Regions from separate parts of the Arthrobacter sp. TMN-49 genome, predicted to be linked through region 1. Evidence: predicted binding sites of a transcription regulator. Region 1 holds the regulator's gene; the other holds the start of a gene.
The links. Region 1 encodes HrcA, which represses chaperone genes, less so after heat shock. Its sites were predicted from a motif close to TTNGCACTCGNNNNNNNCGAGTGCNAA; they were not measured.
Positions count from the first base shown of each region.

Region 2: a site for HrcA is predicted at 1,967-1,993, ahead of groL (chaperonin GroEL). Genes of this name have one in related genera too.

Region 1 is NZ_JBTNDH010000013.1:90,995-96,639, forward strand. Features, by position in the region: gene ACX80E_RS08040 (DUF3097 domain-containing protein) at 1-736, opposite strand, end outside; gene hrcA (heat-inducible transcriptional repressor HrcA) at 1,032-2,045, shown strand; gene dnaJ (molecular chaperone DnaJ) at 2,079-3,221, shown strand; gene ACX80E_RS08055 (16S rRNA (uracil(1498)-N(3))-methyltransferase) at 3,227-4,003, shown strand; gene ACX80E_RS08060 (GerMN domain-containing protein) at 4,156-5,154, opposite strand; gene ACX80E_RS08065 (PhoH family protein) at 5,499-5,645, shown strand, end outside.
Region 2 is NZ_JBTNDH010000014.1:44,870-50,514, forward strand. Features, by position in the region: gene ACX80E_RS08330 (DUF3263 domain-containing protein) at 81-335, shown strand; gene ACX80E_RS08335 (hypothetical protein) at 441-725, opposite strand; gene ACX80E_RS08340 (LytR C-terminal domain-containing protein) at 715-990, shown strand; gene ACX80E_RS08345 (TM2 domain-containing protein) at 1,167-1,703, opposite strand; gene groL (chaperonin GroEL) at 2,154-3,782, shown strand; gene ACX80E_RS08355 (RNase H family protein) at 3,961-4,926, shown strand; gene ACX80E_RS08360 (HNH endonuclease) at 4,923-5,645, opposite strand, start outside.

The DNA.
Region 1 (5,645 bases):
CAATGTCCTCGGCAGTGCTGTGGGGCCAGCCAAAGGCCTTCAGAATGCCCAGCTTCCATTCCATAGATCTCGGGATAACAGGCCACGCCGGGATGCCTAAGGTGGCCGGTTTGATGGCCTGCCACACGTCCACGTACGGGTGGCCCACCACCAAGACGTTGTTGTGTGTGCCAGTTGACTTCATGAGATTGGACACAATGCGGGATTCTTTGGATCCCGGCACCAGGTGGTCCACCAAAATACCCAAGCGGCGGTTCGGGCCGGGGGAGAAATCTGCCACGGCGGCGGCCAGATCGTCGATGCCGCGCAACGGCTCAACCACGATTCCTTCAACGCGCAGATCGTCTCCCCAGACTTTCTCAACGAGTTCGGCGTCGTGCTTGCCTTCCACCCAGATGCGGCTGGCCTTGGCCACCTTGGCGCGGGTGTCGGCAACCTTCACCGAGCCTGAGGCTGTGAGCCGGGTTTGCCTAGCCGCCACAAGGCGCGGGGCAATGAGCTCAACGGCCTCGCCTTCAAAGAGGAACCCAAAACCCAGCGGGAACGCCCTGATTTTTTCGCGCCTGTCAGCAAGCTCCACAATGTGCATGCCGCCAGATTTTTCCAGCCGGACAACAGCACCCACCCAGCCGGTTTGCTGGTCTTCAACCACCAGCCCGGAAACGGCCTCCACCTTTGGCAGTGTCCGCACGGGCGGTGCGCTCAAATCTTGGGGACCCCACTGGTTGAATTCCACGCTAAAACCTGACTCTTCATTCTCGGGGCAACGCTCATGGCGAACGCTGCAGCTGTGAAAACCCATGCTAACCGCAGAAGGGACACTAGTTCCGGTTCGCCATGGTCACAGTGCCAGGGGTGGGGCGGGACAAAAAGTATTAGACTTAGCACTTGGTTGGGTAGAGTGCTAACGGCTCGTATTAGCCCCGCCCCGGTAGCGGCACAGACCTGTGCCCGTCGGGCGGAGCACCACGGCCGGCAGTACACGCAGTGCTGCCAAGAGATTTCAGCGCCATTGAAAGGAGGTGACGGGAATGAGTGAACCACGGAAGTTGGAGGTCCTGCGGGCCATTGTTGAAGACTACGTGCACACACGCGAACCCGTTGGCTCCAAGGCGCTGGTTGAACGGCACCACTTGGGCGTTTCCAGTGCCACCATCCGCAACGACATGGCGGCGCTGGAAGAAGAAGGCCTCATTGCCGCCCCGCACACCAGCTCGGGACGCATACCCACGGACAAGGGTTACCGGCTGTTTGTTGACCAGCTGTCCGCCGTCAAACCACTTTCTGCCGCCGAACGCCGCGCCATTGCCGCGTTGTTGGAGGGTGCCACCGATCTTGACGATGTCCTGGAACGGACAGTGAAGACGTTGGCCCATCTGACAAATCAGGTGGCGGTGGTGCAGTACCCGCGGTCGGGCGGTGCCACAGTGCGCCACATTGAATTTGTTTCCCTGGCAGCACGCCAGGTTCTTGTGGTGTTGATTTTGGCCTCGGGCAAGGTTGAGCAGAACGTGATCGACGTCGGCGCAAACGTTGACGACGCCATGTTGGCTGGGTTGCGGCAAGTGTTCTTGAGCGGCTTGCACGGACTGACGGTGGCAAGTCTGCCTGAAGCTGTGGCCAGGATACCGCTGACTGTCCAACTGCCCGAGCAGGGACCGGCACTGCGCCTGGCCCAAGGCTTGGTGCTGTTGGCCGGGAATGCGCGCGGAGACAAAATCGTTATGGCGGGGACGGCCAACCTGGCCCGATCCAACAACGACTTCCCGCTCAGCATCGGCCCTGTCCTTGATGCCTTGGAAGAACAAGTTGTGCTGTTGCGCCTTTTGGAGGCGATGGCACAAGATTCCTTGGGAATGGCAGTGGTCATTGGCCGCGAGAACCCCCACGATTCGCTGGCTGAGGCGTCAGTTGTGGCCAGCAGTTACGGGCCGGGCCAAACTGCCAAGCTTGGCATCGTGGGCCCAACCCGGATGGATTACCCCAACACCATGTCCAGCGTACGCGCCGTGGCGCAGTACCTGTCTAGAATTTTGGCCGGCTAAGCGGCCACCGATTCCACTGAAGAGAGCAACACTTTGAGTAATCACTACGATTCATTGGGCGTCGCCCGCGACGCAACGGCCGAGGAGATCAAGAAGGCTTACCGCAAACTGGCGCGTAAGCTGCACCCCGACGTCAATGACGCCCCGGATGCCCAGGACCGTTTCAAGACCGTGACACACGCCTACGAGGTCCTTTCAGACCCGCAAAAGCGCCGTGTCTATGACACCACGGGCAACGAAAACGGCAACGACAACGGCGGCGGTGGCGGTGGCGGCAACTTTGACGGCCAGGGTTTCGCCTTCCAGGACATCTTCGAGACGTTCTTCGGCGGCAGCGGAGGCGGTGGCGGGCGTGGGCCGGCGTCGCGCATGCGCCGTGGCCAGGACGCGCTCATCACCGTCCGCATTGACCTGCGTGAGGCAGTGTTCGGCGTCAACAAGAAGCTGGAAATCGACACGGCCATCACGTGTGGCACCTGTGAAGGCAGCTGCTGCCGGCCGGGCACCTCACCCACCACCTGCGACGTCTGCCACGGCAGCGGCCAGATCCAACGCCCCGTGCGCTCCATCCTGGGCAATGTGATGACGCTGGCCACCTGTAATTCCTGCCAGGGCTTTGGCACCATGATTATTGACCCGTGCAACGAGTGCATGGGCGAAGGCCGCGTACGTGACCGCCGCACGTTCACCATCAAGGTTCCGGCAGGTGTCAGCACGGGCACCCGCATCCAACTGGCCCAGCAGGGCGAGGCGGGTCCGGCCGGCGGTCCGGCCGGCGATCTCTATGTGGAGATGAAGGTCAACAATGACCCCAATTTCCTGCGTGAAGGCGATGACCTGCACGCAACACTTAGCGTTCCCATGACTGCTGCGGCACTGGGCACCGAGCTGAGCTTTGAAACCTTCGACGGCGAACAGCCCATCAGCATCAAGCCGGGCGCTCAGGCCGGTGAAGTCATCAACCTGCGCAACTTGGGTGTGACGCATCTGCGCGGTTTTGGCCGCGGGGATCTCAAGGTTCACATCCATGTCGAAACACCCACCAAGGTCGATGCCGCCCAGGAGGAGCTCCTGAAGCAGTTGGCTGCCTTGCGCGGGGAAACCTTCAGCGAAGGCAAACTTGTCTCCAGCGGCGGCATGTTCGCGAAACTGCGCGACAAGCTCGGCAACCTCTAGCGCCCATGAGCAACCCTGTCTTCTACGCCACCCCCGCCGAGCTCGTGGGCCTTGGCCCGGGCTCCACGTTCTCCTTGGGCGGTGCCGAAGGCAAGCATGCCGTCACGGTCAAGCGGCTCACTGCAGGTGAGCCGGTTGACGTGTGCGACGGCGCAGGGTTGCGTCTGGTCTGTTCGGTCACCAACGCGGAGCAGGGTGTGCTGACGGTGCAGGTGGCCGCGGTTGTGGCCGAACCGGTCCACACCGTTCGGCTCACCCTCATTCAGGCACTGGCCAAGGGCGACCGGGACGAACTCGCCATCGAGACGGCCACCGAGCTGGGAATTGATGCGGTTGTTCCGTGGCAGGCCGAGCGTTCCATAGTTCGTTGGAAAATGGACAAGGCGCTTAAAGGTCCCCAGAAGTGGCGACAGGTGGTTGCCGCCGCGGCCAAACAAGCTCGGCGGGCCACCGTGCCGCAGGTAGGTGCGCTGGTGGGAACCGCCGGCATTTGTGAACAGATCCAAGCCGCCGACCTGGCCCTGATTTTGCATGAGGACGCCACAGATTCCCTGGCTCTGGTGGTGCGGGCGTGGAAGACCGCGCAGGACTCCTTGGACTCGGGGACGCCCCTGGACGTTTTGATGATCGTGGGGCCAGAAGGCGGCATGAGCGACGCAGAGGTGCAGGCGTTCCTGGCGGCCGGGGCGCAGAAAGCCCTGCTGGGCCACCATGTGTTGAGATCCTCCACCGCCGGACCGGCGGCAGTAGTCTTACTCAGCCAAGAGCTGGGCCGCTGGTAGTCCACAACCGCTCCCACGATGCAGCCGCTGGCGCGTCTGCCCCGCGGGTCCCTCGCGGTTGTGGCTCCACCCGCACCCTCCCTAACCTCGTTCCTCGGCCAGGGAACCCTCGGGCGCGTGGGCCCATCACCCGCCCCCACCAGTAGCGCCGGCTAGGGCTGGTTGATGGTGACGATTTTGGTGTCCAAACCAATCTGCCGCCCCGGTACCAGCGGGTCCACCACGTAGACGGAGAGCTGGTAACTTCCGGGCGGTGGGACAAGGCTGAAGCCAAATTCGCCCAATTCGTTCGGGCCCAGCGGAACGGAAACGGTACCGCTCATAAAAGTGTCGGCGACTTCGCCGTCCGTGAGGTGGGCCAGCGACCAGGCAAGGTTACCCGTGGCTGAGACGCCCTGCCCCTTGACCTTCAGCGGCAGGTTCTGATGGACGGACCCGTTGGCCGGGTCAATAATCCAGACGGGCGCAACAAATGCCGGATTACGTGTCAGCGGCTTGTCCAGTGGCACGTGGTCAAAGGCGTTGAAACCTGTGTGGCCGTCAACCAGAACGGAAACCTGAACAGCGCTGGAAGCGTCAATGAGTCCTGACATGGCGGCAGCGGCCGTGGCGGTATAGACCAGCTGGGCCACTGAACGGTCGGCGATTCCCTGGTCCATCGTCTGCCCAAAAGCGTCGGCCGAGACGTCAATGGTGATCACATTCTTGGCGGAGATGGATGCGCCAAGCCGGCTCGGTTTGTTCCAGAGCGAGAAATAGTCAGGGTCGCTGGGTTTGGCGCTCATCATGGTGAGCAAGGCCGTGGCGATGGGATCGTCGGTGGTTTCTGTGGGGAAGAATTCCCGGTATAAGAATACGTCGTCGTTGCTGCGTCCGAGCCAATACACAGGAAGTGTTTCCGCCGCCGTCGCCGTCTCCAGCGGAGCGCTTGTGACAAGGGTTGACGTTGTTGATCCCGTTGTCGTGGGCATGGTGACATCGTGTTGCTCGGTGCTCTTCTCGGTGCACCCAACCAGCACCAAGGTTAAGGAAAGGCCGATGATGGCAATGCCGTCCACTGCGCGGGAACGCGCAAAGGTGCGGCGTTCCTGGCGGGCCCCGTTCAAGGACGCGCGCTGGCGTCTCGACGAGGCGGTGAAAGTCGCGGCCATGGGGTAACTGTCTCGCTGATCTAAGTGTGGTTGGAGGGCGGTACGTTCTCACGACCGTCACTGCATTCGGCTGAGCCAAGGTTCCCCATAGTTCCTTGAACCTTTTCCAGCTTGGCACAACAGTTCAGTTAGATGTTCGGTTTATGCGCTCAGGGAAAGAACTGAAACCGTATCGAAATACTTTCCCGACATATGGCACACAAGTGTGATCAAGCATGATCTGCGTTATGGGCCGTGTGGTGGGGGCCGTGCATTAGAATCAATAGCAGGTACATGCGGTAAGAAATTCGGTGGTGATCACCGGCAAACTCAAGGAGCGATTTCAGGCTAGGAAGGCCGAAATTATGGTAGAGACAACAGCGCACCACCACGATTCGTACCCCGATGAGGGTCCGGGGCGGCACTTTCCGTATTCCGTTGACGGCACGCGCACGGAAGTCGTGCATTTTCGCTCCACTGAGCAAATGGTGGCGACCCTGGGTGCCGAGGAC
Region 2 (5,645 bases), on a different contig from region 1:
GGAAACGGAGGGCTGTTGTGGTCGAAGCAGGCCAGCACGGGCAGCCCCCCGCCGAAGACGCCGCAGCGCCCCGGAACGGCGTGGGCGAGCACGCGCTCACCGAACGTGAAGAACAAATGCTGGGCCTGGAACGGCAGTGGTGGAAGTACGCCGGTGCCAAGGAACAGGCCATTCGCGACATGTTTGAGCTTTCAGCAACCCACTACTATCAGGTGCTCAACGCGCTGATCGACACGGAGGCTGCGTTGGCGCATGACCCGATGCTGGTCAAACGGTTGCGTAGACTACGGTTGTCACGCCAACAGGCCCGATCCGCACGTCGGCTCGGCAATTGACGCGCCCGTCCACCACGAATACCCACAAGGACACCACTGCACTATGAGCAATTACCCGCGGGATGAATTCGACGCGATCGATGAGAAATCGGCGCGCCACGGCGTTCACCGCACGTCCATGGAATTCCAGAGGCGTTCGCTGATGCCCTTGATGATTTTTGGTGTGGTGGCGTTGTGCATAGGGTTGTTGGCGTTTTTCATCATGCCCAAGATGCTCAACAACACCACGCCGAACCAGCCCGCAGTGGTCAAGAGCAGCAGCGCGCCGGCAACCACGGCGCCCACTTCGGCCACTTCGGCCCCCACCACCAAGGCGCCCACCAAAGCGCCCGTGCCATCGCCGTCGCCCACCCCAAAGCCGACCCCAAAGCCTGACTCCGTGGTTGACAAGAGTGTTCCGGTGGCGATTTTCAACTCTGCAGGTGTTTCCGGTCTGGCCAGCAGGTATTCCGGCCTGGTCGTAGCCGAGGGCTGGACGGTGTCGCAGTCGGCCAACTGGGCTGGGCAGCCGCAGGCGACGTCAGTCATTTTCTACAGTGGCATTGAGCAAAAAGCCAACGCCGAATCCTTGTCAAAGGCCCTGAACATTCCCGGCATGGTGGATACCGCCGAGCTGGGCATCCCGTTGGCCGTGGTGCTGGGGCCCGGCGCCTAGCCAACAAGCTCCCCGGGCTCGTTGCTCAACTAACGACACGCAAGACAGCAACAAAAACAGTTATGGCGAGCAAACCTAAGTGGTTTGCTCGCCATAACTATCTGCTCAGCGCCAGCAGGTGGCGCCGCATACTATTGCCGGAGCCTGTTGCGCCCAGGCCTTCCGGGTGGGAAGGACTAGTCTTTCAGGGGAATGCCCTTGGCGTCGGTACGGTAGCCTTCATTGCCGACCAAGATCAGGATGCCTTCGACCAAGCCCCAAATTCCCATAAACGGGGCCAAAAAGCCGAGACTCAAGACGGAAACCAGGAGCTGAATCAAGGCAATCTTGGTCTTGCCCAAGTAGAAGTTGTGGATACCCAAGGATCCGAGCAGGATGCCCAAGATGCCGGCAACAATCTTGGACTTCTGCTCGGTGCCGTAAGCCATGCCATAGGCAGGCTGCTGGCCGTAGCCCTGCTGCATGCCCGGCTGCGGGTAGCCCGCCTGAACGTTCTGCTGATCGTAACCCTGCTGAGCGCCGGGCTGCGGGTATGTCGGTGCGCCGGGCTGCGGGTATGTTGGCGCCTGTGCGGCTTGCGGGTAGGTAGGGGCCTCGGGCTGCTGCTCGATCGGGGCTTCGGGTGTCTGATAGGTGGGCGTGGCGGGCTTGTCATAGCCGGCGGGAACGTTAGTCGGGGTTCCGGGTTGTTCGGGCTTTGAATTTTCACTCATGATGTCTCCTGGTGCTAGTGCTGCGGCGTTAGGCCCTGCCGGGAGGCGGTAGATGACCCCTGCGGATGCGCGAATCGGAATACTTACAGGCTCCACGCTAGTCTGTTGCCGCCGAGGCTGGAAGAGCCGCCCGTGTGTGGTGGCGATTGTGTCGCTTTTTTGTCGGGCCGGATTGCCCGCGGGTAAGCACCCGTTCCCGTTCGCCCGAAGCACAGAGGGCATGCTCCGCTTGCACTCTGGGGTGCCGAGTGCTAATTGTTGAGTTAGCACTCTGAGGTGGTGACTGCTAATTACTAGCTGTTAAGCCGCCGTCGGAGTAGTGAACTTTCCTCATTGGGTGAGGGTTCGCGGCCGCTGTAAAGAGATCAATGGCTGCGCGTCCGTCCGTCGCGGGCACCGTAATGAGAATTTTGTATCCGAAATGACTGTCCCGAAAGGACTGAAGCCTCCATGGCCAAGCTCATTGCATTTGATGAAGAGGCACGCCGCGGTCTTGAGCGTGGGTTGAACATCCTCGCCGACGCCGTCAAGGTCACCTTGGGCCCGCGCGGTCGCAACGTTGTTCTCGAGAAGAAGTGGGGCGCACCCACAATCACTAACGATGGTGTCTCCATCGCCAAGGAAATCGAACTTGACGATCCTTACGAGAAGATCGGCGCTGAGCTGGTCAAGGAAGTCGCCAAGAAGACTGATGATATTGCCGGTGACGGCACCACCACGGCAACCGTGTTGGCTCAGGCTCTGGTCAAGGAAGGCCTGCGCAACGTAGCTGCCGGCGCCGACCCGCTGTCCTTGAAGCGCGGCATCGAGAAGGCTGTTGCAGCCGTCATCGAGCAGCTGTTGGCTTCCGCCAAGGAAATCGAGACCAAGGAAGAGATCGCAGCAACTGCGTCCATCTCCGCCGGCGATCCCGAAATTGGCGCCCTCATTGCTGAGGCCCTGGACAAGGTTGGCAAGGAAGGTGTTATCACCGTCGAGGAGTCCAACACCTTCGGCCTGGAACTTGAACTCACCGAAGGCATGCGCTTCGACAAGGGTTACATTTCCGCTTACTTCGTGACCGACACCGAGCGTCAGGAAACGGTTCTTGAAGACCCGTACATCCTGATCGTGAACTCCAAGATCTCCAGCGTCAAGGATCTTGTGGCCGTTCTGGAAAAGGTCATGGCCTCCAACAAGCCGTTGCTGATCATCGCCGAAGACATTGAAGGCGAAGCTCTTGCCACGTTGATCGTGAACAAGATCCGCGGCCTGTTCAAGTCCGTTGCCGTCAAGGCTCCGGGCTTCGGCGACCGCCGCAAGGCTCAGCTCGCCGACATCGCCATCCTCACCGGTGGCCAGGTCATTGCTGAAGAAGTCGGTTTGAAGCTGGAAAACACCACCCTTGACCTGCTGGGTAAGGCTCGCAAGGTTGTTGTCACCAAGGACGAGACAACCATTGTTGATGGTGCCGGCGACGCCGAAGCCATTGCTGGCCGTGTTGCTCAGATCCGTGCCGAGATCGAAAACTCCGATTCGGACTACGACCGCGAGAAGCTGCAGGAACGTCTGGCCAAGCTGGCCGGCGGCGTTGCAGTCATCAAGGCCGGTGCCGCAACCGAAGTTGAGCTCAAGGAACGCAAGCACCGCATCGAAGACGCAGTGCGTAACGCAAAGGCTGCTGTTGAAGAGGGCATCGTCCCCGGCGGTGGCGTTGCCCTGATCCAGGCCGGCGTCAAGGCTTTCGCGGGCTTGAAGCTGACCGGCGACGAGGCAACTGGCGCCAACATCGTCAAGGTCGCCATCGATGCACCGTTGAAGCAGATTGCCTTCAACGCAGGCATGGAGCCCGGCGTAGTTGTTGACAAGGTTCGCGGCCTGCCCGTTGGCCACGGCCTGAACGCTGCAACCGGCGTTTACGAAGACCTGCTGGCTGCCGGAGTCAACGACCCGGTAAAGGTGACCCGTTCCGCACTGCAGAACGCGGCTTCCATTGCTGGCTTGTTCCTCACCACCGAAGCTGTTGTAGCCGACAAGCCCGAAAAGGCTGCACCGGCTGGCGGCGGCGGAGACGACATGGGCGGCATGGGCGGTTTCTAACCCCACCGTAGTCTTCTAACAAAAGGCGCCATTGCCCCGCGGGCAGTAAGATTTCGCGAAAAGCATGCGAAATCCATCCCCGCTACAGGCAATGGCGCCTTTTGCTTGCCCAGATGGTGGCCAGAGCTGCCGCCCTTTTTGGCAATTAGATGTCAGCGGAGTCTGAAAGTATGGAGTTATGACAATTGTTGCTGCAGCCGATGGTTCGGCTTTAGGAAATCCGGGGCCTGCTGGCTGGGCTTGGTACGTGGACGATGACTGCTGGCGGGCCGGTGGCTGGCCCCACGGCACCAACAATATGGGTGAGCTCATGGCAGTCCTTGACCTGTTCGTTTCAACAGCCCATATGCCAGAGGAGCCGCTGCATATTCTGTGCGACAGCCAGTACGTCATCAACTCGGTGACCAAATGGATGCCGGGATGGAAGCGCAAAGGCTGGAAGAAATCAGATGGCAAGCCGGTGCTGAACCTTGAATTGCTCAGGGAGATTGACGCGGCGCTGGTGGGACGCAAATACACTTTCGAATGGGTCAAGGGCCATGCCGGTCACGACCTGAACGAGGCGGCCGATGACCGGGCCCGCGCCGCCGCCACCGCATATCAAGCCAAGCGTGCGCCGAACGCTGGCCCAGGATTTCCCGGCGCCAAGGCGACCGCCAACGCCACCGACGACGACGTGACGCCTGCTGCGCCGCTTCGGGGCACTGTCGCAGCGCCCGAGCCCGAGCAACTTGACCTCTTTGATGCCTGGGCTGACGAAACCGCTCAGGATGTGCCCGATCCCGCGTACACCCCGGCAGCTGATGCTGGGCTGGAACAAATAGTGAGCTTCGAAAAGGAATTGCTTGACCCTGTGGTTCGGGCCGACGCTACCCGCTTAGGACTATTGCTTCATCCTGATTTCGAGGAGATCGGCGCATCCGGAACAGTGTGGAGCCGCGATGAGACGATTACCTCCATGCGTAGTGACCTTCCCTCGGTAACATCGCTTCAGGTGCTGGCGTTGGCCGCGGTGGGTGCTGATGCGGCGTTGCTGAGCTACAGGAGCAGCGATCAGCGCGGCAGTGTGTTGCGCAGTTCCCTGTGGCAGCGCGAGGACGGGCAGTGGCGTTTGCGGTTCCACCAAGGCACCCCGGAAAGCTAGAACGGGGCCTCAATGTCACCCTGCGTCTGCACATAAACTCGTCCCGTGGGGGTGGTGGTCTTTGTGACTCCCGGGCCCATGTTCTCCACAGTCCAGCCGGTGTTCGGGTCATCCTTGGCGTGGTGGCAATACGGGCAGCGAGGCCGCAGGTTCTCTAGGCTGGTTTCGCCCTTGGGCAATAGAGTGCCATCTGCCCGGTAACTTGGCCTGTTATATGGCGTGGTGTGGTCCAGTTCGCAGGATCGGGCAGGCCGGTCGCAACCTATTCCGGTGCAGACAGGGTCCCGTAGCCGCACCTCCCTTGCCATGGACTTAGGTGCTTTGCGGGACTTGCGCCCAATACTGACAATGCCGCCGGTTTCGGGGTCGGTGAGGAATTTTCGCCAGAAGATGGCCGTGGCTGCTAGCTCCTGTGCTTGGCGAGGTGGGATGGGGCCGTACCCTGCCAAAATGGCGGGGTCGGTGGAGTGGCCCTGTAGTGTTTGGCCGGAGACGCTCACGTTGAGCACCGTTGGTATGCGGTTCCTAAAGAATGGTCTGTCCGGCGTGCCAACGTTGCTGCCGCTGTTCTGGATGACGTGGCCTTCGACGTGGCCGCAATTTTCGGACCCCGGGAGGTGGAAAAGTGCTTCGTGGAGGAGGTCCATGAGGGCGTCGGCGCGGTACTCGTTAAGCGACCGGGCGGGCCGCCCGGTGGGGGTGGTGCCATGGCTGTCCTC